3 regions of the Bacillus seohaeanensis genome follow, and region 1 is predicted to be linked to each of the others. Evidence: riboswitches for the same ligand, from Rfam matches in the RefSeq annotation. Region 1 holds a riboswitch; each other region holds the start of a gene.
The links. A riboswitch is a leader RNA that binds a small molecule or an ion and turns the genes downstream of it on or off. The one in region 1 is predicted to bind lysine.

Region 1 (8,345 bases):
AACGGTCTCGACATACTTCACAGGTAAAACGACAGTATGAATGGTAAAGTATTTACATAAAAAGTCTACTGCGTTCTTAAGCTCTAAAGTTCACTTTATTGTTATGGTTTCAGGTATTCAGTATTCGCTCGAGCCTTTCTTATACACATTAGTCTTCAATAGTGGTTAAAAGATTTTGGATAACATGGTTTGTCAGATTTGGTACCACTTCAAGAGAATAAGTCATTTCCATACGTTCAAGTTTTTTATGAGCATCGACACCGTAGGGTCCAATATTAATGACAGGTACGTTTAATCTTCGAATGTCTTCATAGTTAACATAATGTTTCGATCCCCAACCAGGGTTATTTTGAGAAACCGCATTAATACCTTCCTCATCATCGCTTAATGCGACAAAACTCATATCGGAAATGTAAGGGAAGAAGTTTCTTGTAACGATCGGATAGTTGTACTTTGTTTGCATCGTTTCTACTGCTTGATCTAATGAGTTGATTAATGCTAACTCATTAGCTGTTTTCCCTGTTAATTCAATCCTTGGAGAATAAAGGGATGAGTAGAAAAGAATAATTGCAGGATTTTTATCTTTCATCCATTTCCAAGCCTCTTCCACGACTCTTGCAGCAAACATCCGTGTGTCTAATTCAGTATCCTGTAAAAGAGTTTCTTTAAATTTGTTCATATGTGTAACGAACGTATCTCCATTTTCATGGATCAACATTTGTTCCATTTCCTCATATGTAAATACTCTTGGTTTGTAAGGTAAATTCACATAAGGTTCTCCACTCATAGATGTAAATGTTCTATACCTTTCTTCAAAAGTAGTAAGAGCATTTTCAAAGGCAATGAAAGCCTGATCTTTAAGCTTTTCTAACACGTCTTTTGGTGACCAGGAATGGATAAAAAAGTTATAATATACGTAAGCTGATAAAGCGGTTTGGACCGTATAGGACGGTTTTAAATCTGTCTGCTTCAGCGAGACAGGAGGTACTGTCGTTTCTCCATATGCTTCGTTAGAGAGTTCAGGATTATAGTTAATTTGTTTTGTTAATTCGGCTGCGATGAAGTTTGGATCCAATCCTTCGAAAGCAGAGCCTACATGGGTTTCGGCACCCGTAATGAAAAATGATGGTAGAAGTTTTCCGACTGTTCCTTTGTAAATGTAGCGATTTTCATCTCCTTCGTAACGCGGTGAGACGAAATCTGCATTGATTGCGGCAATATATTCAAAATGGTGTTCTTCTTTCCAACTATTAAAAATATTTAGGGCGGAAAGCACACCATGAGAACCATCTTCTTCATCACATTCTGCTAAAAAGACAATGTTTCCTTCTAATTCCTCGGGATGTTCGGAATAGTATTTTAATAGATACAGATGACTTGCTAAGCCACTCTTCATATCCAGTACACCGCGACCAAACATCCAGTTCCCAGAATTCAAATGTTCCCTAGCTGATGCTGGCAGATCTTCATTTTTCAATACTTCCATTAACTCTTCAGGAGAACACGCAAGATCCTTTAATTGATTAAAGTCATCAATTCCAACAGTATCCATATGCCCCATAAGGATTACGGTGCGGTTACTATTTCCCTTTGCTCCTTTCACAAACCCTAGTACATTGTATCTTTCACGATCATCATTAGTCGTTTGTGTCATAGTCAAGTGTGTAGGATTATTTGTAAAATAAGAAAAAGAAGATAGTAACGTGTATAAAGCGTTCGCAATAACTTTTTCGCCATCCGTATTAACAATACTTTCGATGTTAACTAATTGTTTTGTAAAGGCCAATACTTCTTCACGACATGGCAACATAAATATTTCCTCTTTTCTCTAGTGAATTATTATTGTAGAAAAATGTATCTTAAAATATAAATGGACGTCAAGTGTTTTTTATCAATTAAAAGTTTTTTCAAAATACTATTGCATTCTAAAAAATGATTCTATATAATCGTAATTGTTGCAAAATTAAATAGATAAAATCCTCATCAATTACAGAACTTAGATGGGGTAGAGGTCGCGATTTATAATAGTATCCTATTGGAGATTTAGTGAAGTCTATGAAAATAGGTGAAAGGATAAATTGCCGAAGCTTTTGAAATCACTTTTTTCAGAATGCTGGGGCTGTACTCAAACAGGGGCAGAACTGCCACAATTATTTTGTGGAGAGCTATCTTTAATAAGGGCTTTTTGATGAGGGTGTGTAGGACACCGTCATATTATTAGGGCGGTGTCTTTTTATTTTTTAAGGAGGAGACATCAATGAAAAAAATCATGATTATGGTAATAGCTTCGATGTTGGTTATCTTATCTGCATGTGGAAGTGAAGAGAGTAGTGGATCAAGTGAAATGCAACTGGTGGAAGAAGGATCTTTTTCCTTTGCAATGAGTGGGCAATATCCGCCATTAAATTATAAAGAAAATGGAGAGTTGACTGGCTTTGATGCTGAAATTGGAAAAGAAATTTCGAAAAGAATTGGATTGGAAGCAAAACCTGTTACAAACCAATGGGAAACAATGATTCAAGGGTTAAAAGCAAACAAATATGATGCAATTATCGGTAGCATGTCAGCAACACCGGAACGGGACAAGCAAGTTGATTTCAGTGAACCGTATTACTTATCAGGTGCTCAAATCTTCGTTGCAGAAGACAATCAAGATATCCAGTCGAAAGAAGATTTAGAAGGAAAAACAATTGGTGTTATTCAATCTAGCACTTGGAAAGAGATGGCGGAGGAGCTATCCGAGAATATAAAAGGATATCCAACAGACGTCAATGCACTTCAAGATCTGGAGTTAGGTCGTTTAGATGCGGTTATTACCGATAAGATTGTTGGTATTAATGCGAAAAACGAAAAAGGTTTAAAGATTAAGGCAATTGGTGAATTGCTAAACGAGGACCGTATAAGTGTGGCGGTAAATGAAGGTAACAAAGAACTTATTGAAAAAATTAACGAAGCAATTCAATCCATGAAAGATGATGGTACATACGAAAAAATTAGTATGAAATGGTTCAACGAAAACATTATGGAAAACTAGAAAAGTGGAAGCGGCTTGCCTAGAGATGATGAGTATTTTTAGGGAAACAGAAGAGGGGGCTCTTTACCCTCAGCTGTTTTATTTAAAATAATCTCGAACTCTAGCCGCTATAACTAGACAAAGGGGGTTCATTAAGAAATGCTAACTTTTTTTGAAAACATTATCGGAATTCTAAGTGAACATGGACTCGCTTTCTTAAAAGCCTCTTGGATGACGATAGCTATTACAGCAATTTCACTCATTTTCGCGACCGTTATTGGACTTATTTTTGCGGCTTTTAAAATTTCTTCTAGTAAATTGTTAAACGGTATTGCCGATATTTATATTTCAATTATACGTGGAACGCCGCTAATCGTTCAAATCATGTTTCTCTATTATGGTATTGCAAATATTGTGATGCTAGACAGTTTTACTGCTGGAGCTTTAGCGTTGGGGATTCATACTGGTGCGTATATAGCGGAAATATTTAGAGGATCTGTCCAATCAATTGACCGGGGGCAGATGGAAGCTGCTAGATCGCTTGGGATGTCTTCTTCGCTTGCGATGAGAAGAATTATTTTTCCACAGGCTTTCAAAAGATCAATTCCACCACTCGCCAACCAATTTATTATTGGCTTAAAAGATTCGTCATTAGTAGCGTATATTTCTGTGACGGATTTATACAATACGGCACTAAGTGTACAAGGGGAAAATTATATGCCGTTTGAGACCTACTTTGTCGTGGGAATCTATTATTTAATTATTGTACTTATATTTACATGGATTACTAGTCGTATAGAGAAAAAGTTTGACGTTAGTAAACCGAAGGAGGTAAAAATTCAATGATTAAAATTAAAAGCCTGAGTAAGTCCTTCGGTGAACTAGAAGTGCTGAAGAATATTGATTTAGAAATTAAGGAAAAAGAGGTTGTTGTTTTAATCGGTGCTAGTGGTTCGGGGAAAAGTACACTATTGCGCTGCTTAAACTTTCTAGAAGTAGCACAGGGTGGGGATATCATAATTGATTCTGAACAAATTGAAGCTGGTAAAGCAAACCTCAATAAAGTAAGGGAAAAGGTTGGGATGGTGTTTCAACATTTCAACTTGTTCCCACATAAAACCGTTTTAGAAAATATTATTGAAGCTCCTATCTTTGTAAAAGGAGAAAAGAAAGAAGAAGCTTCAGCAAAAGCAATGAAGCTTCTTAATAAAGTAGGACTACAAGATAAAGCGAACTTTTATCCAGATCAATTATCTGGCGGACAACAACAACGTGTCGCCATTGCCAGAGCTTTAGCAATGGAACCAAAAGTAATGTTGTTTGACGAGCCTACCTCTGCGCTCGATCCTGAACTAGTTGGAGAAGTACTTCAAGTTATGAAAGGTCTAGCTAGTGAAGGGATGACGATGGTCATTGTAACGCATGAAATGGGATTTGCTAAAGAAGTTGCGAGCAGAATTGTTATGCTAGGTGATGGAAATATAATAGAAGAAGGACATCCTAGTGAAGTATTTAGTAACCCTAAGCATGAAAGAACAAAACGGTTTTTAAACCAAATTTTCTAGACACTGGAGAGTGCCTGTTTTTATTGCAGTACATTAATAAAAACAGGCACTCTTTTTTGTTGAACAGATTCAGGTGATAGTGGAAATGCAAATTTATTAACTACAAATGTGAACATATTAGTCGTAAATATCTCTATATCTATATCAACAACTTGACAGATTCCCTTGGTCTACAATGAAAACTGGAGGTTAACATTCACTAGTTAAGTTAACTATTTTTGATCGAACAATATCTGCTCTCCTTTATATCCAACAATATTCAGTAAGTCCTTTGGAGAGGAATATGGAGGAGAGTAGGATGTTTCAATCGCTTGTAAATCGGTAATTGTTAATCCTCCGAGTATGGCAGTGGCTAGGACATCAATTCGTTTATCTACTCCTTCTCCACCAACAATATTTGCTCCATATATCTTTCCTGTCTTGGTACAGAAGTGAACTTTAATTAAAACGTTTTTGGCTCCAGGGTAATATCCTGCATGGGATTTTCCTTCATGGTAGACAGTCGCAAAAGGAAGTTTTTTCTGCTTTAATGTACCTTCGTTAAATCCAGTTGAAGCAACCGTTAAGTCAAAGACTTTTGTAATCGCTGTACCCAACATTCCTTCAAAGGGCTGTTTTGTTCCTGTTATATTTTTTGCTGCAATAAAGGATTGCCGGTGTGCGGGCCATGCAAGCGGGACTTGTTTTTTACTTTTATCAATAAAATCAATTGATTCGATGGCGTCACCTACAGCGTAAATTGATGGGTCTTCTGTTTGCATGTATGCATTTGTTTGGATTCCACCTGATTCACCAATAGGAAGTCCAGCGTCCTTTGCCAACGTGTTATTCGGTTTGATTCCAGCTGCCATGATAATAAAATCTGCTTGTAGTTCTTTACCGCTGCTTAACAAAAGAGTTTTATTTGGAAGTACTTTTTCTAGTGCATCTCCTATATGGATGGAAATACCCTGTTCTTCGAGTTCTTTTAGTATGCGCTCAGAAATGTCTTTATCAATAATACTTAATACGTGGTCTGATCTTTCAACAACAGTTACATCTATTCCTAAATGCTTCAAATTTTCGGCAACCTCTAACCCAATAAAACCTGCACCAATAATACTACATGTTTTTGGGTGATTCTCGTTGATAAATTCTTTGATTTTGTCCATGTTTTCAATGTGACGCAAGGTAAAATGGGGAATGGAGTGTAAGCCATCAATTGTTGGTATTATTGCCGAAGCCCCTGGAGCTAGAACAAGATAATCGTATTGTTCCTCAAATAAATGATCATTTTTAAGATCTTTTACTTTTACTACTTTGTTCTTACGATCTATACTTACTACTTCATGACGAACTTTTACATTTGCATTTACTTTTTTGGCAAGGCTTTCCGGGGTTGCTGCAAATAAATGATCTCTTTCTTCAATAATATCTCCAATATAATAAGGCATTCCGCAAGCTCCGAAAGAAACATATTCCGTTTTCTCAAAAATAACAATTTCAATCTCATCGTTTAATTTTCTTATTTGGGAGGCAGTAGTGGCTCCTCCGCCAACACCGCCAACAACTACAACTTTTTGTCCCATTTGTCATCACCTCAAAATAAAAAAGTCGAATGGGTTTAGTTTACCCATTCGAATCTTTAACAAACATTTATCCCTCATTAACGGACGGTAAATCCCCACATATGCTTAGAGAATCGAAGAAGCATAGATGGGGGCTTTACTGACAGTGAAACGGGACTAACAATCAATGGGGGATGAAAGAGAATCCGACTGATTAAAGTTTCCCTTTATCTAAAATTAATAAATTGTACATCGATAGGTAATACAGCTTCACGAATAGAAGCCATAATTTGCTGCAGGTCGTCTTTGTTTTTACCGGTGATACGGACTTGGTCATCTTGCACTTGACTTTTTACTTTTAATCCAGAATTTTTAACAAGCGTGTTGATTTTTCTTGCATTTTCCTTGTCAATTCCTTGAACGAGTTTCGCACGTTGACGGACAGTGCCTCCAGATGCCCCCTCGATTTTTCCGTAGTCAAGATTCTTAACTGGAACATTTCGTTTAATTAATTTACTTAATAAAACATCTTTCAATTGTCCAAGTTTATATTCATCGTCCGAAACTAAAACAATATCTTCAGAATCTAATGAAAGGTCACTTTTGCTACCTTTAAAGTCATATCTATTTTGAATCTCTTTTAATGCAATTTGAATTGCATTTCGTACTTCTGACAAATCAACCTGTGACACCACATCAAATGAATTTTCTTTTGCCATTTCACTCATCCTGATTACTAAAAACTAATGAATTCTTATAATCGCCTCACAATCAGGAAAGGAGACTTACTGCGGAGACTCTCACTCCGTTCTTTAGGAGGAAATACACCAACTTTCCTGCCATACACCTATAGCGTAAAGCAACCCAAAGTGCCCTGTTAGAGCCAGCCGGTGGCAAGGAACCATTCCTACTAATGGTCAGTTCCTTGCCAATAGTTATAGTAACCAGGTTTACACCTCCTTAAGTTTTATTCCCTGATTGTTGTATTCCAGCGTCTTATGAATGACGCTCCACAGCTTCCAACGATGGTTCTTTTTGAAATTCTTGATGTTCGTTAAAACAGCTTGTAACTTTTTCTCCCTTATTTTTTCTCTTTCCGTGCCTTTTTCGGTTTCTTCCATGGAACCTAGGGCACTTTTTACGTGGATTTTGACTATACGTTGAACATATTCTAAAAGGTATGTTGGTATTTTTTCATCCAAGCCTAATCCTCTTCTGGCGATAACAAAAGAAGCAGCTTCGTGCGTAGACATTCCGTACATATCCTTATACTTAAACCTAGCAATCACCGATGTGTAGGCTGGGTTTACTTTCTTTATCTTAAATCCATTTTTTAGTCCTCTTGAGATAATAGCTGATTGAAGTTTATTTTTCGCAAAGGAATGGAGGAGACGGTTTGTCCTCTTGTTGGTATCATGGTCTTGTTTCAGTTTGATATCCTCTAAACTAATAGCTCCAGCGTTTTGTTCAAGTAGAAAATCAATGATTTCTTTTGCTAGTTCTCCCGCAATATTTGTTCTTCTATTGGAAGAAACGTACTCCATTTCGTGGCAATAAAAGGTTTTATGGTTTAGCAAATTTCCCTGTCTATTCACAAGACAGACGGTGACAAGGTCAATATTCACATCAATCCCACTTGTAATAGCTGCATCTAAAGGAACTCTTCCTTTTACTTCTGACCCACGGAATTCTTTGTCATAAGTTAGATGAATATAGTAGCAACCATTTTTTCTTTTAATTTCGATGGAATAAGGCTTATACTTGTATTTCACCTTATTTTTAGGTGTATAACCTGCAACATCAGGCATGACCACGTTTACTATTTCTTCAAAATACTTTTCTGGGATATGGATTTTGTAACGGAGACGAGGAGCCTTTTTGGTCGAGCCATCCCCTAAAAGTGGGTTGGCAATTTCTATATAAAATTGGTTTTCCTTTTCCTCATAAACAATACGCGTGTTTAAGTTCCCATTTTTGGCTTTATCTCCACGAGCATACAGCATATTGGAGCGCAGATCTTTCCACTCCTGATTAGATATTTTCCCTTTCATACGAGCATAAAAGTTTTTCTTACCCCCAAAAATAACGGAAGGGATAGTATTCTTTTCTACGCATTGAACGAAGTGGTTCCTTTTCTCATTTAGCTTATTTAATCTTGAGGTTAACCCCTTGATAACCAAAGATAACGGTGATTTCTTTGGTCGCTTTTTCCCTGTTGTA
Region 2 (8,345 bases), on a different contig from region 1:
AGCGGTAGCAGCTGGAAAGACTGTTTCAGAAGGCGGAGAAGTTGTTGGTGTTTTATTGGGCGATTCTGTAAGCGCTTTAGGGAACGAGTTAATTCAATATGGAGCAGATCGAGTGGTAGTAGTAGAGGATGAGAAGTTAAAACAATATACATCTGATGGCTATTCGCAAGCATTGATGACAGTAATTGACCAAGAAAGCCCAGAAGCAATTATCTTTGGTCATACTGCACTAGGAAAGGATCTTTCACCTAAAATTGCAAGTAAATTAAGCACGGGATTAATTTCAGATGCTACTGGTGTGGAAGAAGCAGGTGGAAATCTTGTTTTCACTAGACCGATTTATTCAGGAAAAGCATTTGAAAAGAAAATTGTAACAGATGGCGTGGTTTTTGCTACAATCCGTCCCAACAATATAGAGGCGTTAGGAAAAGATGAGTCTCGTTCTGGAGAGGTATCTTCCGTAACAGCTGAAATTAAAGATCTTCGTACAATTATTAAAGACGTGGTACGCAAAGCGAGCGAAGGTGTCGATTTATCAGAAGCGAAAGTAATCATTGCGGGGGGACGTGGTGTTAAAAGTGAAGATGGATTCCAACCATTACAAGAGCTTGCCGATGTATTAGGTGGTGCTGTTGGAGCATCACGTGGAGCCTGTGATGCTGATTACTGTGACTATTCCTTACAAATTGGTCAAACAGGTAAAGTAGTAACTCCTGATTTATACATAGCTTGTGGTATTTCGGGAGCAATTCAGCATTTAGCTGGAATGTCAAACAGTAAAGTAATTGTTGCTATTAATAAAGATCCAGAAGCAAATATCTTTAATGTTGCAGACTATGGTATCGTAGGCGATCTTTTCGAAGTTGTACCTATGTTAACAGAAGAGTTTAAAAAGCTAAAAGTAGCATCCTCTTAATGTTAAAAGTATATGGATGACCGAGAAGTGTCTGGTTTCTCCCATTTAATTCAATATAGTACCCTAGTTATATAATGAGGTATTTTATATTGATGGGAGGGTACCGGGCACTTTTCCTTCCTCAGAAGATTTGACTGTCAGTTAATAAAGGTAGTTCCGTTTTTAGTTTTTGTCTAGCACGTGCGGCTAGCCCCTTGAGGTCATAAGCTAAGCATCCCCAAAAGGAAAAAAAGCGCCTTTTCCAGATGCTTGACTTATACTTGTGGGAGCTAATCAAGGCGCTTCCGCTTTTCATGTTGCATACATATAAACAAGATGGGTATATTACCAACGAGCAAAAAATTAGCATCGTAGTTGGAACGGTGATATACTAGCGTTACATTGAAAGATAATTAGGAGGCGAATATAAATGGCAATTACACATGCAACAGATCAAACATTTACTAATGAAACAAATTCAGGTTTAGTACTAGCAGATTTCTGGGCACCATGGTGCGGACCTTGTAAAATGATTGCTCCAGTACTTGAAGAGTTAGATAGCGAAATGGGTGACAAAGTAAAAATCGTAAAAGTTGACGTTGATGAAAATCAAGAAACGGCTAGTAAATACGGTGTTATGAGTATCCCGACGCTGATTGTCCTAAAAGACGGTGAAGAAGTAGATAAAGTTATCGGCTTCCAACCAAAAGAAGCTCTTGCGGAACTACTAACAAAACACGCATAAATTGAATTTTTTTTCGAACTGGGCCTGAAATTCAGGCCCAGTTTTTTATTTAGGGAAAAATTCCTGATCCTCTCTTGAAATAGACTTCAATTAAAGTGGGTGTTAAGCTAATATTTATATCAAGTGAATTCTTTATTAGTTGGAATCGCTGCTTGTTAATATAGTAATAAAATATTTTCATTCATATAAAAAACTAATGAAAGGAAGGAAAGGTTTGAACGGTAATATATCGAATAAATTGGCTCTGTTGCCTGGGCAACCTGGTTGCTATTTGATGAAAGACAGGCAAGGAACAATCATTTATGTAGGTAAAGCAAAGATATTAAAAAATCGTGTCCGTTCCTACTTTACAGGGTCACATGATGCTAAAACACAAAGACTTGTCAGTGAAATTGAGGATTTTGAATATATTCTAACTTCTTCCAATCTAGAAGCATTAGTCTTAGAGATGAATTTAATTAAAAAGTATGATCCGAAATATAATGTTATGTTGAAGGATGATAAAAGCTATCCGTTTATAAAGCTTACAGCAGAAAGACATCCGAGACTGATTATTACGAGAAAGGTGCAAAAGGGAAAGGGAAAATATTTTGGACCCTATCCAAATGTAAGTGCGGCCAATGAGACAAAAAAATTGCTTGACCGCCTTTATCCATTAAGAAAATGTTCTACGCTCCCTGACCGTGTATGCCTTTATTATCATATGGGACAATGTTTGGCCCCATGTGTAAAGGAAGTAAGTCAAGATACGTATAAAACGATGACAGGAGAAATTACTCGTTTTTTAAATGGTGGTTATAAAGAAATAAAAGAGCAACTGTCAGAAAAAATGAACGAAGCGGCAGAAAATCTTGAGTTTGAACGGGCAAAAGAATTTCGTGACCAAATTGCACATATCGAAGCAACAATGGAAAAACAAAAAATGACGATGACAGATTTTACGGATAGAGATATTTTTGGGTATGCGGTTGATAAAGGATGGATGTGTGTACAAGTTTTTTTTGTTCGCCAAGGGAAGCTTATTGAGAGGGACGTCTCTTTATTCCCTATTTATAACGAACCTACGGAAGAGTTTTTAACATATTTAGGGCAATTTTATTCCATGTCAAACCACTTTAAACCGAAAGAACTATTTTTACCAACGGAAATAGAGGGAGAGCTCGCCTCTAAGTTACTTGAAATTAAAGTACTTCAGCCCCAAAGAGGTCAGAAAAAAGATCTTGTTCATCTTGCGGAAAAAAATGCAAAAATGGCATTAAATGAGAAGTTCGCTCTTATAGAACGTGATGAAGAACGAACGATTAAAGCAATAGAAAAATTAGGAGAAGCAATGGGGATTTATACACCATACCGAATAGAAGCCTTTGATAATTCGAATATTCAAGGGACGGACCCGGTCTCTGCGATGATTGTATTTGTAGACGGAAAGCCTGCAAAAAAAGAATATCGAAAATATAAAATAAAAACTGTGAAGGGTCCAGATGATTATGAATCTATGAGGGAAGTAGTTCGAAGAAGGTATTCGAGGGCCCTGAAAGAGGGATTACCTCTCCCGGACTTAATTATTATTGATGGTGGAAAAGGACAAATAGAAGCAGCGCGGGATGTATTAGAAAATGAACTTGCTTTAGACATCCCATTAGCAGGGTTAGCGAAGGATGATAAACATCAAACATCTGAGCTCCTCTATGGAAATCCTCTTGAAATTATCCCATTGGGAAAACGAAGCCAAGAGTTTTATTTATTGCAAAGAATTCAAGACGAAGTTCATCGTTTTGCGATTACGTTTCATAGACAACTTAGAGGGAAAAATGCTTTTCAATCAATTTTAGATGAAGTAGAAGGAATAGGACCAAAACGAAAAAAGCAGTTATTAAAACATTTTGGTTCTGTAAAGAAAATTAAGGAAGCAACACTAGAGGAATTAATAGCTTCTGGTTTACCTGAACGTACAGCAAAAAATCTTTTCCAAAAGTTGCAAGAATGATGTTGTTGCAATGAAGCACCTGTGCTATAATAAATGAAAATTTCATAAAATTATCACTTTAAAGTTATAAAAGTGATGATAGAGGTGCGAGCTTCATAAGTATAGGCGCAGAGAGGTATGAGCTTCAATGATGTGCTTAGAAAGGGGAGGTCGCCGAAGTGGTGGTAAACTCATAATACTGTCGCTGGTTCTGCGTTTAAGAAATGCAGAATTGTCAAGATGTGAAAAATCTTGGAGAGCTATCTCACAATGCTATTAAACGTAATTTTTTCTGCGTTTGTAAAAGCAATGGGATCTCTATCTCATTGCTTTTTTTAGTATCTAGCTGATGGTGATTGAACCGTTTGCGAATACTATTCAATATTGTGACCTCTCCATTCCCCTTATAAAAGGGAATGATTCTAACGAGAAAGAGGGAGAAACCGTGAGTATTATTGTACAGAAATTTGGCGGAACATCAGTAGGCTCTGAAGAAAAAATTATCAATGTTGCTAATCGAGTTATTGAAGAAAAGCAGCGAGGAAATGATGTAGTAGTTGTTGTATCAGCAATGGGGAAAACGACGGATGGATTAGTCAAATTAGCAAGTAATATTACAAGTCATCCGAGTAAACGCGAAATGGATATGCTGCTTTCAACAGGTGAACAAGTTACCATTTCTCTTCTTGCTATGGCTCTCCAACAAAAAGGATATGATGCTGTTTCATATACTGGATGGCAAGCAGGTATCGTGACGGAAGCAGTTCACAGCAACGCCCGAATCACAGAAATTAATACGGTAAAGTTGAAAAAAAGCTTAAATGAAGGAAAGATTATTGTTGTTGCTGGGTTTCAGGGGATGACTGCCTCTGGCGAAATTACAACGCTTGGAAGAGGAGGATCTGACACTACTGCGGTTGCACTTGCGGCCTCCTTACATGCTGAGCGATGTGATATTTATACAGATGTGGATGGTGTCTATACATCAGATCCGCGTTACATTGAAAATGCTCGAAAATTAACTTCTGTTTCCTATGATGAAATGTTGGAGCTAGCTAATTTGGGTGCGGGAGTTCTTCACCCTAGAGCAGTCGAATTTGCAAAAAACTATCAACTTCCATTAGAAGTACGTTCAAGTATAGAAAAAGTGGAAGGGACTTTAATAGAGGAGGAAGCAACAATGGAACAAAATTTAATTGTTAGAGGAGTCGCATTTGAAAACGAAATTACAAGAATGACTGTATTTGGATTAAAGAATGCTATAACAGGTCTATCCTCTATTTTTACTACCTTAGCCAAGCATCATATCAATGTTGATATAATTATTCAAAGTCAGACAGAAAAGAATTGTACAAATTTGTCATTTTCTATCCACGAACACGATCTGGGGCAGGCAATTTCTGTTTTAGAGGATAATAAACAAACACTAGGCTTTACTCATATTGAACATGAGAGCGGACTTGCAAAAGTTTCTATTGTCGGTTCTGGAATGATCTCTAACCCTGGAGTTGCTGCAGAAATGTTTGAGGTACTTGCTGAACACGATATTATCGTTAAAATGGTCAGCACATCTGAAATAAAAGTTTCAGCTGTAGTAGATGAACAGAATATGAATAAAGCAGCCAAAGTACTACATACAGCTTTTGATTTGGATAGAGTAAAGGTAGAACAATACTCCTCTTGAAAAGGATAAAAAAATAGAGATGTCCAAATTTTGGCATCTCTATTTTGCATGACTAAAGGATAAAAGTGTAGGTATGTATAACTATTCTATACTATCTTTGTCATCCCAACGAACGATAATTTTTACTGTTTTTGCTCGTTTTTGAATTTCGTAAGCAGCCTCTGTAATGACTTTTTTTTGTAGCTGTAGTTGTTCAGCCAAAAAACCAGCTTCCATTTTAAATGAGACATCAGATTTTAATGAAATTCGGCGAGAGACAAGTTCACCACTTAATTCATAAATAACTTCGTGTTTTTTTTGTTCCAGCACCGTTAATATTCCCCAGCCTGCTTCATGAAAAAATGAAGAGAATTCATCTTGGGAAATTAACGGAAACTTTCGGGAGAGTTGTTTGCCTCCATAATATAAAATATCAGGTGTATTTTTACCTAAAATTTCTGGAATTAAAATATCACGGATAATTTCGTATCCGAAAATTGGAATGGTTGGTTCTTGTACCTGTTCTTTGTTATTTTCATTTTCCAAATAAATCCCCCACTTTCTTTAAAATTATTATATACGTGTTAGAAGGGAATGAACACCAATCTTTAAAAAAACGGAGTGGGATATTTTGGTGAGATAATTTTTATAGGGATTTTGAATGAGTTCTTTGCTAATTAATCTAGAATAAATACGCTTTTTTATGTTGTCGGTATATTTTAAAAATTTTTTCGATATTGTCAATTTTATGTATACGTTTTCTTGACGCTTCTTTCGCTTGGGAGTAAAATGAACTTGTCACATAATAGTTTATAATATGAAACGTGGTATCTTATTTCTATTAAATTTCTTTTATAGGGCAAAAGAAAACAGATTCATGTTTCAGGATTTAAGGGGGGTATATCATGGCTGGAAATCGTGAATTTAATTATCGTAGGCTTCATTCATTACTAGGTGTTATTCCCGTAGGTATATTTTTGATTCAACACTTAGTAGTGAACCATTTTGCTACTGGAGGAGAAGAATCTTTCAACAAAGCTGCTCATTTTATGGAAAGTTTGCCTTTCCGGTATGCTTTAGAAACTATTGTGATCTTCTTGCCAATACTGTTCCATGCAATTTACGGCTTGTACATTGCCTTTACTGCAAAGAACAATACTAGCAAATTAGGTTTTTTCCGCAACTGGATGTTCCTACTGCAGCGTGTATCAGGAGTTATCACTTTAATTTTCATTACATGGCATGTATGGGAAACTAGAGTAGCAGCTGCTTTTGGAACAGAAGTAAACTTTCAAATGATGGAGAATATTTTAGCGTCTCCTGTTATGTTTGCTTTTTATGTTGTTGGTATTATTTCTACTATCTTTCATTTCGCGAACGGATTATGGTCATTCCTAGTAAGCTGGGGAATCACTGTTTCACCTCGCTCGCAGTTAATTGCTACATACGCTACGATTATCATTTTTGTAGCATTGTCATTCGTATCAATACGAACTCTTTTAGCGTTTGTATAGGAAATGCTTATATAAGATTGATAGATTTAAATAGTAGTGGACTTTGGTTAGAAAAGGAGTGAGTCACGATGAGTAAGGGAAAAATCATCGTAGTCGGCGGAGGACTTGCCGGTTTGATGGCCACAATTAAAGCAGCAGAAGAAGGAGCGCCAGTGGATTTATTTTCCTTAGTGCCTGTAAAGCGTTCACACTCTGTTTGTGCACAAGGTGGTATTAATGGTGCTGTCAATACAAAAGGGGAAGGGGATTCTCCTTGGATACATTTTGACGATACAGTATATGGTGGAGACTTCTTAGCAAATCAACCACCAGTTAAGGCGATGTGTGATGCAGCACCTGGAATTATTAATTTGCTAGATCGTATGGGAGTTATGTTTAATCGTACCCCAGAAGGATTACTAGATTTCCGTCGTTTTGGGGGGACACAACATCACCGTACAGCGTTTGCTGGAGCTACAACTGGACAGCAATTACTTTATGCATTAGATGAACAAGTTCGTCGTCATGAAGTTGCCGGTCTTGTTAATAAGTACGAAGGATGGGAATTTTTAGGTACGGTCATTGATGATGATGGTGCTGCAAGAGGTGTTGTATGTCAGGACCTTAAAACAATGGAAATTAAATCTTTCCCTGCAGATGCAGTAATAATGGCTTCTGGAGGACCTGGAATCATTTTTGGTAAATCTACTAACTCTGTTATTAATACAGGTTCAGCAGCATCCATTGTATACCAACAAGGTGCTTATTATGCAAATGGTGAATTTATTCAAATTCATCCTACAGCGATTCCGGGTGACGATAAACTCCGTCTTATGAGTGAGTCTGCACGTGGTGAAGGTGGACGAGTTTGGACGTATAAAGATGGTAAACCATGGTACTTCCTTGAAGAGAAATATCCAGCATACGGAAATCTAGTACCACGTGATATTGCGACTCGTGAAATCTTTGACGTGTGCGTGAATCAAAAACTTGGTATTAATGGTGAAAATATGGTCTACCTAGACCTTTCCCATAAAGATCCAAAAGAGCTTGATATTAAACTTGGTGGAATTATTGAAATCTACGAAAAGTTTACGGGGGACGATCCTCGTAAAGTACCGATGAAAATTTTCCCTGCCGTTCATTATTCAATGGGTGGATTATGGGTAGATTATGATCAAATGACAAATATTCCAGGCTTATTTGCTGCAGGAGAATGTGATTATTCACAGCACGGAGGGAATCGTTTAGGTGCGAACTCTCTATTATCTGCTATTTACGGTGGTATGGTTGCTGGACCGAATGCCGTTAAATATGTTGAAGGTTTAGAAAAGAGTGTTGACTCCATTCCATCTTCTGTTTTCGATCGCTATGTAAAACAAGAAGAGGAGAAATGGAATAATATCCTGTCTATGAACGGAACTGAAAATGCGTATCTTATTCACAAAGAGCTTGGAGAATTGATGACAAAGAATGTAACAGTTGTTCGTCATAATGACAGGCTTAAAGAAACAGACGAAAAAATTCTAGAGCTAATGGAACGCTATAAGAATATCAATATTACGGATACAGCAAAATGGAGC
Region 3 (8,345 bases), on a different contig from region 1:
GATTGAGTTAGAAAACTCTTTTTCTAGTGCGGTTAAGCAAGAGGCGGTTCAGAGAATTGAAGAGACGTTTACGCAGATAAGCAAAAAGAATCTTTCTACAAATATAATGGCTCTTGAAAAAAGTACAAAACAATTTAAATCAATTATTAATACAATCCTAACTGAAGTTAAAACAAATTCGGATATATTGACAGTATTGACGGATGTTTATGCATATGATTCATACATTTTTCATCACTCGTTCAATGTTACCCTTTATACGTTGTCAATGGGGGTTGAACTAAAATTAACCCAGAAGCAATTAGAACAATTAGGGCTTGGGGCTATTTTACATGATATCGGGAAAATGCTCGTTCCGGAAGAAATATTATTAAAGCCTGGTAAATTGACTGCAAATGAATTTGTTGAGATTCAAAAGCACTCTGAATATGGGTTTAATATATTAAGACAATTACAAACAGTTTCACTCTTAGTTGCACATTGCGCTTATCAGCATCATGAACGATTAGACGGTTCTGGATATCCGCGGGGGATTAAAGGAAATGAAATACATCCATACGCAAAGATAATTGCAGTAGCGGATGTATTTGATGCAATGACAACAAATAGAATTTACAAGAAGGCAATGCTTCCGCATCAAGCATTAGAGATATTATTTGCCGGAGCAGATACATTATTTGATAAAGACGTAGTGGAAGCCTTTCGTCGCTCCATCGCTATCTATCCTACTGGAATGGTAGTCGATTTGAATGACGGGAGAAAAGGACTAGTGTTGAAGCAAAATAAAAGCGTAACGGAGCGCCCTGTCTTACGGGTATTCTATGAAGATGGGGAAGAGCTAAATGAACCTTATGAATTAGATTTGAAAAACCATTTGGATAAAATGGTTGTTGGATTTGATCCTGATTATGAGAATGGTATGTTAAAAAGTTAATAATTTGTTCTGCTAAACCCTCCTTACTGTGCATAACAATAGCTTGTAAGGGGGGATTTTTTTGCCTAAGTTCAAAACATATAAACCCCCGCGTGGGCGCGGGCCATTACCATTACAGTATGTGTTTATCATTACGTTTATTTTTTTTACCTTATCAACAGCAGGTGGACTATGGATGGTCAATAGAGGGATAACTCCAACATTAATAGCATATGCTGAATCAAAATCAAGGGAAATAGCAAACTTAGTCCTTACCAATGCTGTTAACAAAAGAATTGCCAATGTAATGGATGTGAATGAAATAATATACACCGACGATGCAGGCAATTATCAATACAATGCAGAGATTATAAGCAGAGTTATGTCTGAAATACATAATGCTGCTCAGGTTAATCTAAATGAAGCTGAAGATGGGAACATAAAGGAGTTAGAATTTTTAACAGATGTTGAAATTGATCAGGAAGGAACAAAAGGGGACGAGGGAATTGTATATACAGTACCTCTTGGGCAGGCTACCGATAATGTGTTATTAGCTAATTTAGGACCACAAGTCCCTATACGTTTTCATGTTGTAGGAAATGTTTCTGCGAATTTAAAAGATGAAACAGTACCTTGGGGAATTAATAATGCAATGGTTAATATCTATGTTCAGTTAGAGGTGAAAGTTCAGACTATTATTCCATTTGCAACGAAAGAAACAACAGTAAAGCAGGATGTACTAATTGCGAAAGGGAATATTAAAGGAGATGTACCGGAATTTTTTAATAATGGTGGAGAGACTTCGCCATCTATTGAAGTTCCAACAAATTGAGAAAAAATAACATTGTCAGGATTGAAGGAATCTGGTATATTATTAAAGGAAATTAAATATAACACCACATCATCAATCCGATGGGGTAGAGGTGCATTATTCAAGAGTATTCTGTGTGAGGATGACAACAAGGATCACAGATGAAAGGGAATCTTGCCGAAGTGGATAAATTTTAGTCATAGATTTATTCGCTGGGGTTACCTTAAATAAGGGTAACACTGTCATTATGAAGAATTTTCATAATGGGGAGCTACAGATCGTGATGGAGCAATGATCTCATTACTAACAAGGTAATGATAGAGTTCTCTATCATTGCCTTTTTTATTTTGTCTTCTGTCATGCTACTTAGTGTCCCCCCTATCAATGAGGAGGAAACTATGGAAAACACAATCTATTCTTTAATACCACCCCTTCTAGCCATTATTATGGTTATACTTACGCGGCGGGTACTACTTTCTTTAGGAGTAGGGATTGTCGCATCAGCCTTCCTTTTAGCTGAATTCTCAATTACAAAAACATTTACCTTTATGTGGGATGCATTTAAAGGCATCTTTGTCAGTGAAGGCACACTAAACACCTGGAATGTGTATATCATTTTATTCTTATTGATTCTTGGTGTCATTACAGCGTTTGTAAATATTTCTGGAGGCAGTCGTGCATTTGGAGAATGGGCAATGTCCCGTGTGAAAACGAGAGCTGGTGCTCAAATTTTAGCTGCTGTTTTAGGTATCATAATTTTTATTGATGACTATTTTAATGCTTTGGCAGTTGGACAAGTTTCAAGACCAATTACGGACCGTCACAAAATTTCAAGAGCTAAGCTTGCTTACATTATTGATTCGACGTCTGCACCGATTTGTGTCGTCTCACCAATTTCGAGTTGGGGAGCATACATTATAGGTCTAATTGGAACAATCTTAGCAACACATAATATTACGGAGTACTCCGCGTTTTCTGCATTTATTCAAATGATCCCGATGAACCTCTATGTATGGGTGGCAATTGCTTTAGTACTTATTGTTGCTACTAGAGGATTAGATTTTGGTCAAATGAAGTTTCATGAAACACGTGCTGTAGAAACTGGAAGTCTGTATGACCCTAATAAGGAAATCCCGGGAGAATTAAAAAATGACCTCCCTGTCAGTGATAAAGGCTCGATTGCTGGTTTATTGCTCCCAATACTTGGGCTTGTGATTGGTACAGTTGGAGCAATGATATGGACTGGGTATAAAGCGGTAGGTAATTTTGATATTTTACCAATATTTGAAAATACGGATGTTACTGCGTCACTTCTTTATGGTGGATTGTTTGGATTAGCTATATCAATTATTGTCTTTATTAATCAGTATTTTAAAAAAGGTATAGTAGGGAGCGCATTTCCTATAGGAATTATGGAAGGGGCAAAATCAATGCTTCCTGCTATATATATCTTGCTATTTGCCTGGACGATTGTTACATTAATCGATCAATTGCAAACAGGAACGTACTTGGCAGGATTAGTGGAACAGGCAAATTTATCTACTGGTTTCTTGCCAGTTATCCTTTTCCTTGTTGCTGGAGTTATGGCATTCTCTACAGGTACTTCATGGGGTTCTTTCGGTATTTTACTTCCGATTGCAGGAGAGATTGCAGTAGCAACCGATGTTACAATTTTGTTACCTTCGATGGCAGCTGTTTTAGCAGGATCAGTATTTGGTGATCACTGTTCACCAATTTCGGATACAACAATCATGTCTTCTACGGGAGCAGGAAGTAACCACATGGACCATGTTATTACGCAATTACCTTATGCAATAGCTGGTGCTGTTATTGCTTCTGTAGGTTTTATTATTTTAGGTTTCACTGGTAGTACGATACTAGCATTCCCTATTACACTTGCAATTGTTATTCTACTACCATTTGTTGTTAAAAAGAAGAAAACTGAAACGGCTATAGAGCAAGAATCTTAATAGAAAAGGCTTATCCAAATTACTACTTTGGATAAGCTTTTTTCGTATGCTTATTTAGAACTATACAGGTCCATAGTTATCCAACTATTTTAGTTAAAAATGTCTTTGACAATTACATTAGAACTAGCTATACTATTGATAGATTATAAATAATCTGAAAATATAAAAATTTCCAATATCTTTTGGAACCTTTGGGAGGGACTATCATGGAGAATCGTGCTCAATGGGGGACTAGGGCCGGATTTATTTTAGCTGCAGTTGGGTCAGCTGTCGGTTTAGGAAACATTTGGCGTTTTCCGTCCGTAGCGTATGAAAATGGTGGAGGCGCATTTTTTATTCCGTACCTATTTGCTCTTTTAACAGCTGGTATTCCACTATTAGTACTTGAATTTACAATAGGTCAAAAGTATCGTGGATCCGCACCACTTTCTTACTCTAGGATAAATAGAAAATTTGAGTGGGTAGGTTGGTGGCAAGTCTTTGTTTCCTTTGTAATATCCACTTATTATGCAGTTATTATTGCATGGGCGATGTCCTATAGTGTATTTTCCTTCAATCTTAGTTGGGGAGACGACACAGAAGGATTTTTATTCGGAGAGCATTTAAAGTTAGCTGAGGCACCGGGTCAATTTGGTGGATTAGTACCGGGGGTGTTAATTCCATTAATTTTAGTTTGGGCTATTACTTTAGGGGTTTTATTTAAAGGAGTTAAAAAAGGTATTGAAGTTGCGAACAGAATTTTTATTCCTGCACTTGTAATAATATTTTTAATAATCGTTGTTCGAGCTTTAACATTGCCTGGAGCTATGGAAGGATTAGACGCCTTCTTCAAACCAAATTTTGACGCTATTATGCAACCTGACGTTTGGGTAGCGGCGTATGGACAGATTTTCTTTAGTTTATCCATCGCGTTTGCGATCATGATTACTTATTCAAGTTATTTAGGAAAGAAATCGGATATAACAAATAATGCATTTATTACTGGATTTGCTAATTCAGGGTTTGAGTTATTAGCTGGTATAGGAGTATTTGCCGCTTTAGGATTTATGGCAAATCAAGCTGGTGTATCTGTTCAAGAGGTTGTAAGTGGCGGAGTTGGGCTGGCATTCGTTGTTTTCCCGCAAATCATTAATGAATTTCCTGCTCTTAATGGACTTTTTGGATTCCTTTTCTTCGCATCACTCGTTCTAGCAGGTTTATCATCTCTTATATCTATTACGGAAACATATGTTGCAGGCTTCTCTGAGAAATTTGGTATTTCTAGAAACAAAGCCGTTGCAATTGGTGGTGGGGCTGCCGCTTTAATTTCCTTAATATTTGCGACAAGAGGCGGTCTATTCTTCTTAGATGCAGCAGATTATTTTATTAACCAGTTCGGTGTTGCATTTATCGGTTTAGTGGAAGTTATCTTAATGGCTTGGATCTTGCGTAAACTTAATGATTTTCAAACGCACGCCAATGGGATCTCTGACATTCAGCTTGGTAGCTGGTGGAAGGTTTGTCTCGGAGCCATTACACCAATTGTTCTTGGTTATATGATGTTTGGATTATTTAAGCTTAACCTTCTTAGACAGTTTGAATCAGAAACAGGAAATTATGAAAACTATTCCAATGCATTTATTTTATACGGTGGTTGGTTTGTTGCACTATTTGCCCTCGTAGCTGGAATATTACTAACCTTCAAACCATGGAGTTCTCAAACTAAAGTTGAAAACTATAAGGAGGTTGGATAATATGTCAGGTAGTGCAATTTTCATGATGATTCTTGGAATGGTGATTATCTGGGGTGGTTTAGCAGCAAGTATTGCTAATGCAGTAAAGAAATCAAAGCAATCAAAGCAATCCTAATTAATAAAAAGCAGACAATTGGTCAATGACCCATTGTCTGCTTTTTATATGTTTTAAATTATCGTTTCTTTCTATTCTCTATTTTATCGTGTTTTTCCCACATTTTCAGGTGAGGATAGGGGTCAAAAGACCACTCTGATACGCCGTTGTCTTTATACATTCCATAATGTAAGTGGGGTGGGAATTTTCCAGATGTTCCAGGAGGTCCATATCCTGTACTTCCTACTCCTCCAATAACCTTACCGGGCTCTACTATTTGTCCAACGTTCAAATCCTTTGCAAAACCGCTAAGATGAGCGAAATAATGGTACGTGTTATTTATGTCGCGAATCCCAACACGCCAACCGCCAAAGCGATTCCATCCTTTCATTTCAATAATACCATAGGAGGTGGCACGGACTGGAACGCCATAATCAGCAAAAATATCTGTTCCTTCATGCATTCTTCTTCCACCCCAACCTCTGGCATCTCCCCAAGTATTGTTGTAACTATAGTTAAAGCGTAAAGGGAGAGGGAAGGCCTTGTCATTTAAATGAATTGTGCCAAAATGTTTATAAATTTTAGCTTTTCCCATAATAATACTAACTGTCTTATCCCTTTTATAATAGTCCCATAAAGCTAATTTAAAATTATCGTGGTCAATACCATATTCTAATACAAAATTAGAAAATGCAGCTAAAATATCTTCATCAGTTTCAAGGTTTGCCTTGCCATCCCCGTTTCCATCTTTCCCAATCCCATCAAAAAAAGCAATAGATTTTGGATTTTGATCATGTTTATTAGGGTTTAGCGGACCAACCCATTTATTAGGTTCAATATAAATGGAAATGGCTTTGTCAAAGGATGGTTTGTCGCGGTCTTTACGAGCAAACCTTAAGCTTCTTTCATACTGGTCAACAGCTGCGAGGTAATACCAAGGAATATTGGTTACTGCCTCGGTTTGTTGGAACAATTCGAATCGTTTTTCATGGATTTGTTTTTCTGTCATTTCAGCAGCTAAACTGGCAGGAGTAAAATTTATCATCATAATGCCGAGGCATAGCAGTACAAAACGAATTCTGAGCAACTTTCTTTACCTCCATTCCAATAGTCCTATCTATATTTTGTTACTCTCTTGAAGAATCATTAATATAAATTAATGGAAATTAACCGTACTGAATGTCAAAAGGAATAGTAGGAAATCCTAATAAATCTAAGTCTCAGTATAAACCTGTTCCTGGATGATTTGACAAAAGGTTTTGAATACTTGTTTTCGTTTTTTTAGTATGATAAAGTGACAAAGAAAGAAGTACTATAATAAATTTTAGCTTACCTACATACTAGGTCTGTTTCACCCTTTGCCTCAGTGCAACTATTAATGATTGGAGATGAGGGTATTGAGCAAAAAAGATGAACATATCCGTAAACCTGATTGGCTTAAAATAAAGCTGAACACGAATGATAATTATACTGGTTTAAAGAAAATGATGCGGGAGAACAATCTTCACACTGTATGTGAAGAGGCTCGCTGTCCTAATATTCATGAATGTTGGGGTACAAGAAGAACCGCTACATTTATGATCTTAGGCGATGTTTGTACACGTGCATGCCGTTTCTGTGCAGTAAAAACTGGTCTTCCAAATGAATTAGATTGGAAGGAACCGGAACGTGTAGCAGATTCAGTTCAAATGATGAATCTTAAACATGTTGTTGTAACTGCCGTAGCACGTGATGACTTAAAAGATGGTGGATCTGAGGTTTTTGCTGAAACAGTAAGAGCAATCCGCAGAAAAAATCCATTTACAACGATTGAAGTACTTCCATCTGATATGGGTGGTGTTTTTGATAATATCAAAACGTTAATGGATGCGAAGCCTGATATTATGAACTACAATGTGGAAACGGTTAGACGTTTGACTCCAAGAGTTCGTGCACGTGCCACATATGATCGTACACTAGAGTTCCTTCGCCGAGCAAAAGAACTTCAACCAGATGTTCCTACGAAATCAAGTATTATGGTCGGTCTTGGTGAAACAAAAGAGGAGATTCTTGAAACAATGGATGACCTTCGTGCAAGCAATGTAGATATCATGGCAATTGGACAATATCTACAACCATCTAAAAAACATCTTAAAGTGCAAAAGTATTATCATCCTGATGAATTTGCTGAACTTCGCAAAGCGGCTATCGAAAAAGGGTTTAGCCATTGTGAAGCAGGACCGCTTGTACGTTCTTCTTATCATGCGGATGAGCAAGTAAATGCTGCAGCTAAAGCAAAACAGGCACAAGGGGAAAAAGAAGCTCAAAATGCTTAATTAACTATTTAAAGGGACTGACTCGTCTAATCGTGTCAGTCCCTTTATTACAGTGAAGTTATTCTTGCATATCACCTGTTGTACCTGTATTGTTCTCGTTATTTGATTCTTCCGTGTGATCGTTACGCTTTTGACGCTCACGATTGATCTGGTGAACATCATCATCTTGTAATTCATATTTATCCTGCGTCATTTCACCATTAGCATTTTCACCGGCATCAACCTTATTTCCTTGAGGAGAAGCTTTTAACATTAAATTAATAGTATCATCAATAGCAGTATTGACATTATCCATATCAGTATCCATTGATGCAAGGTTTTCAACATCTCTCATCAAGTTCGGATCATCTGTGACATATACGTGATACCAGCGAGGAACGACGCTCATCGCTGTTCTTTTTACTTGATCGGCAACAGCAAATCGACCATCTTTATCTTTTTTATCTTTGTCTGTTACATAGGAAACAAGCACTTCTTCATCTGTAACGAGTGTAGAGCTGTCATTAACG

Region 2: it holds a riboswitch for lysine, as region 1 does, so the genes downstream of both, ACFSUL_RS12265 (aspartate kinase) here and ACFSUL_RS11015 (ABC transporter substrate-binding protein) in region 1, are expected to answer to the same signal.
Region 3: it holds a riboswitch for lysine, as region 1 does, so the genes downstream of both, ACFSUL_RS05475 (Na+/H+ antiporter NhaC family protein) here and ACFSUL_RS11015 (ABC transporter substrate-binding protein) in region 1, are expected to answer to the same signal.

What each region holds. Positions count from the first base shown of each region.
Region 1 covers NZ_JBHUMF010000028.1:26,982-35,326, reverse strand. The annotation lists gene ACFSUL_RS11020 (M20/M25/M40 family metallo-hydrolase) at 149-1,810, opposite strand; lysine riboswitch at 1,999-2,176, shown strand; gene ACFSUL_RS11015 (ABC transporter substrate-binding protein) at 2,258-3,034, shown strand; gene ACFSUL_RS11010 (amino acid ABC transporter permease) at 3,173-3,859, shown strand; gene ACFSUL_RS11005 (amino acid ABC transporter ATP-binding protein) at 3,856-4,578, shown strand; gene ACFSUL_RS11000 (CoA-disulfide reductase) at 4,791-6,146, opposite strand; gene ACFSUL_RS10995 (YajQ family cyclic di-GMP-binding protein) at 6,353-6,844, opposite strand; gene ACFSUL_RS10990 (IS200/IS605 family accessory protein TnpB-related protein) at 7,076-8,345, opposite strand, start outside.
Region 2 covers NZ_JBHUMF010000030.1:143,669-152,013, reverse strand. The annotation lists gene ACFSUL_RS12280 (electron transfer flavoprotein subunit alpha/FixB family protein) at 1-916, shown strand, start outside; gene trxA (thioredoxin) at 1,326-1,640, shown strand; gene uvrC (excinuclease ABC subunit UvrC) at 1,837-3,627, shown strand; lysine riboswitch at 3,699-3,877, shown strand; gene ACFSUL_RS12265 (aspartate kinase) at 4,052-5,290, shown strand; gene ACFSUL_RS12260 (YslB family protein) at 5,372-5,815, opposite strand; gene ACFSUL_RS12255 (succinate dehydrogenase cytochrome b558 subunit) at 6,175-6,783, shown strand; gene sdhA (succinate dehydrogenase flavoprotein subunit) at 6,852-8,345, shown strand, end outside.
Region 3 covers NZ_JBHUMF010000013.1:12,876-21,220, reverse strand. The annotation lists gene ACFSUL_RS05485 (HD-GYP domain-containing protein) at 1-934, shown strand, start outside; gene yunB (sporulation protein YunB) at 996-1,745, shown strand; lysine riboswitch at 1,824-2,006, shown strand; gene ACFSUL_RS05475 (Na+/H+ antiporter NhaC family protein) at 2,123-3,694, shown strand; gene ACFSUL_RS05470 (sodium-dependent transporter) at 3,901-5,427, shown strand; gene ACFSUL_RS05465 (methionine/alanine import family NSS transporter small subunit) at 5,429-5,542, shown strand; gene ACFSUL_RS05460 (M23 family metallopeptidase) at 5,601-6,599, opposite strand; gene lipA (lipoyl synthase) at 6,919-7,836, shown strand; gene ACFSUL_RS05450 (YhcN/YlaJ family sporulation lipoprotein) at 7,895-8,345, opposite strand, start outside.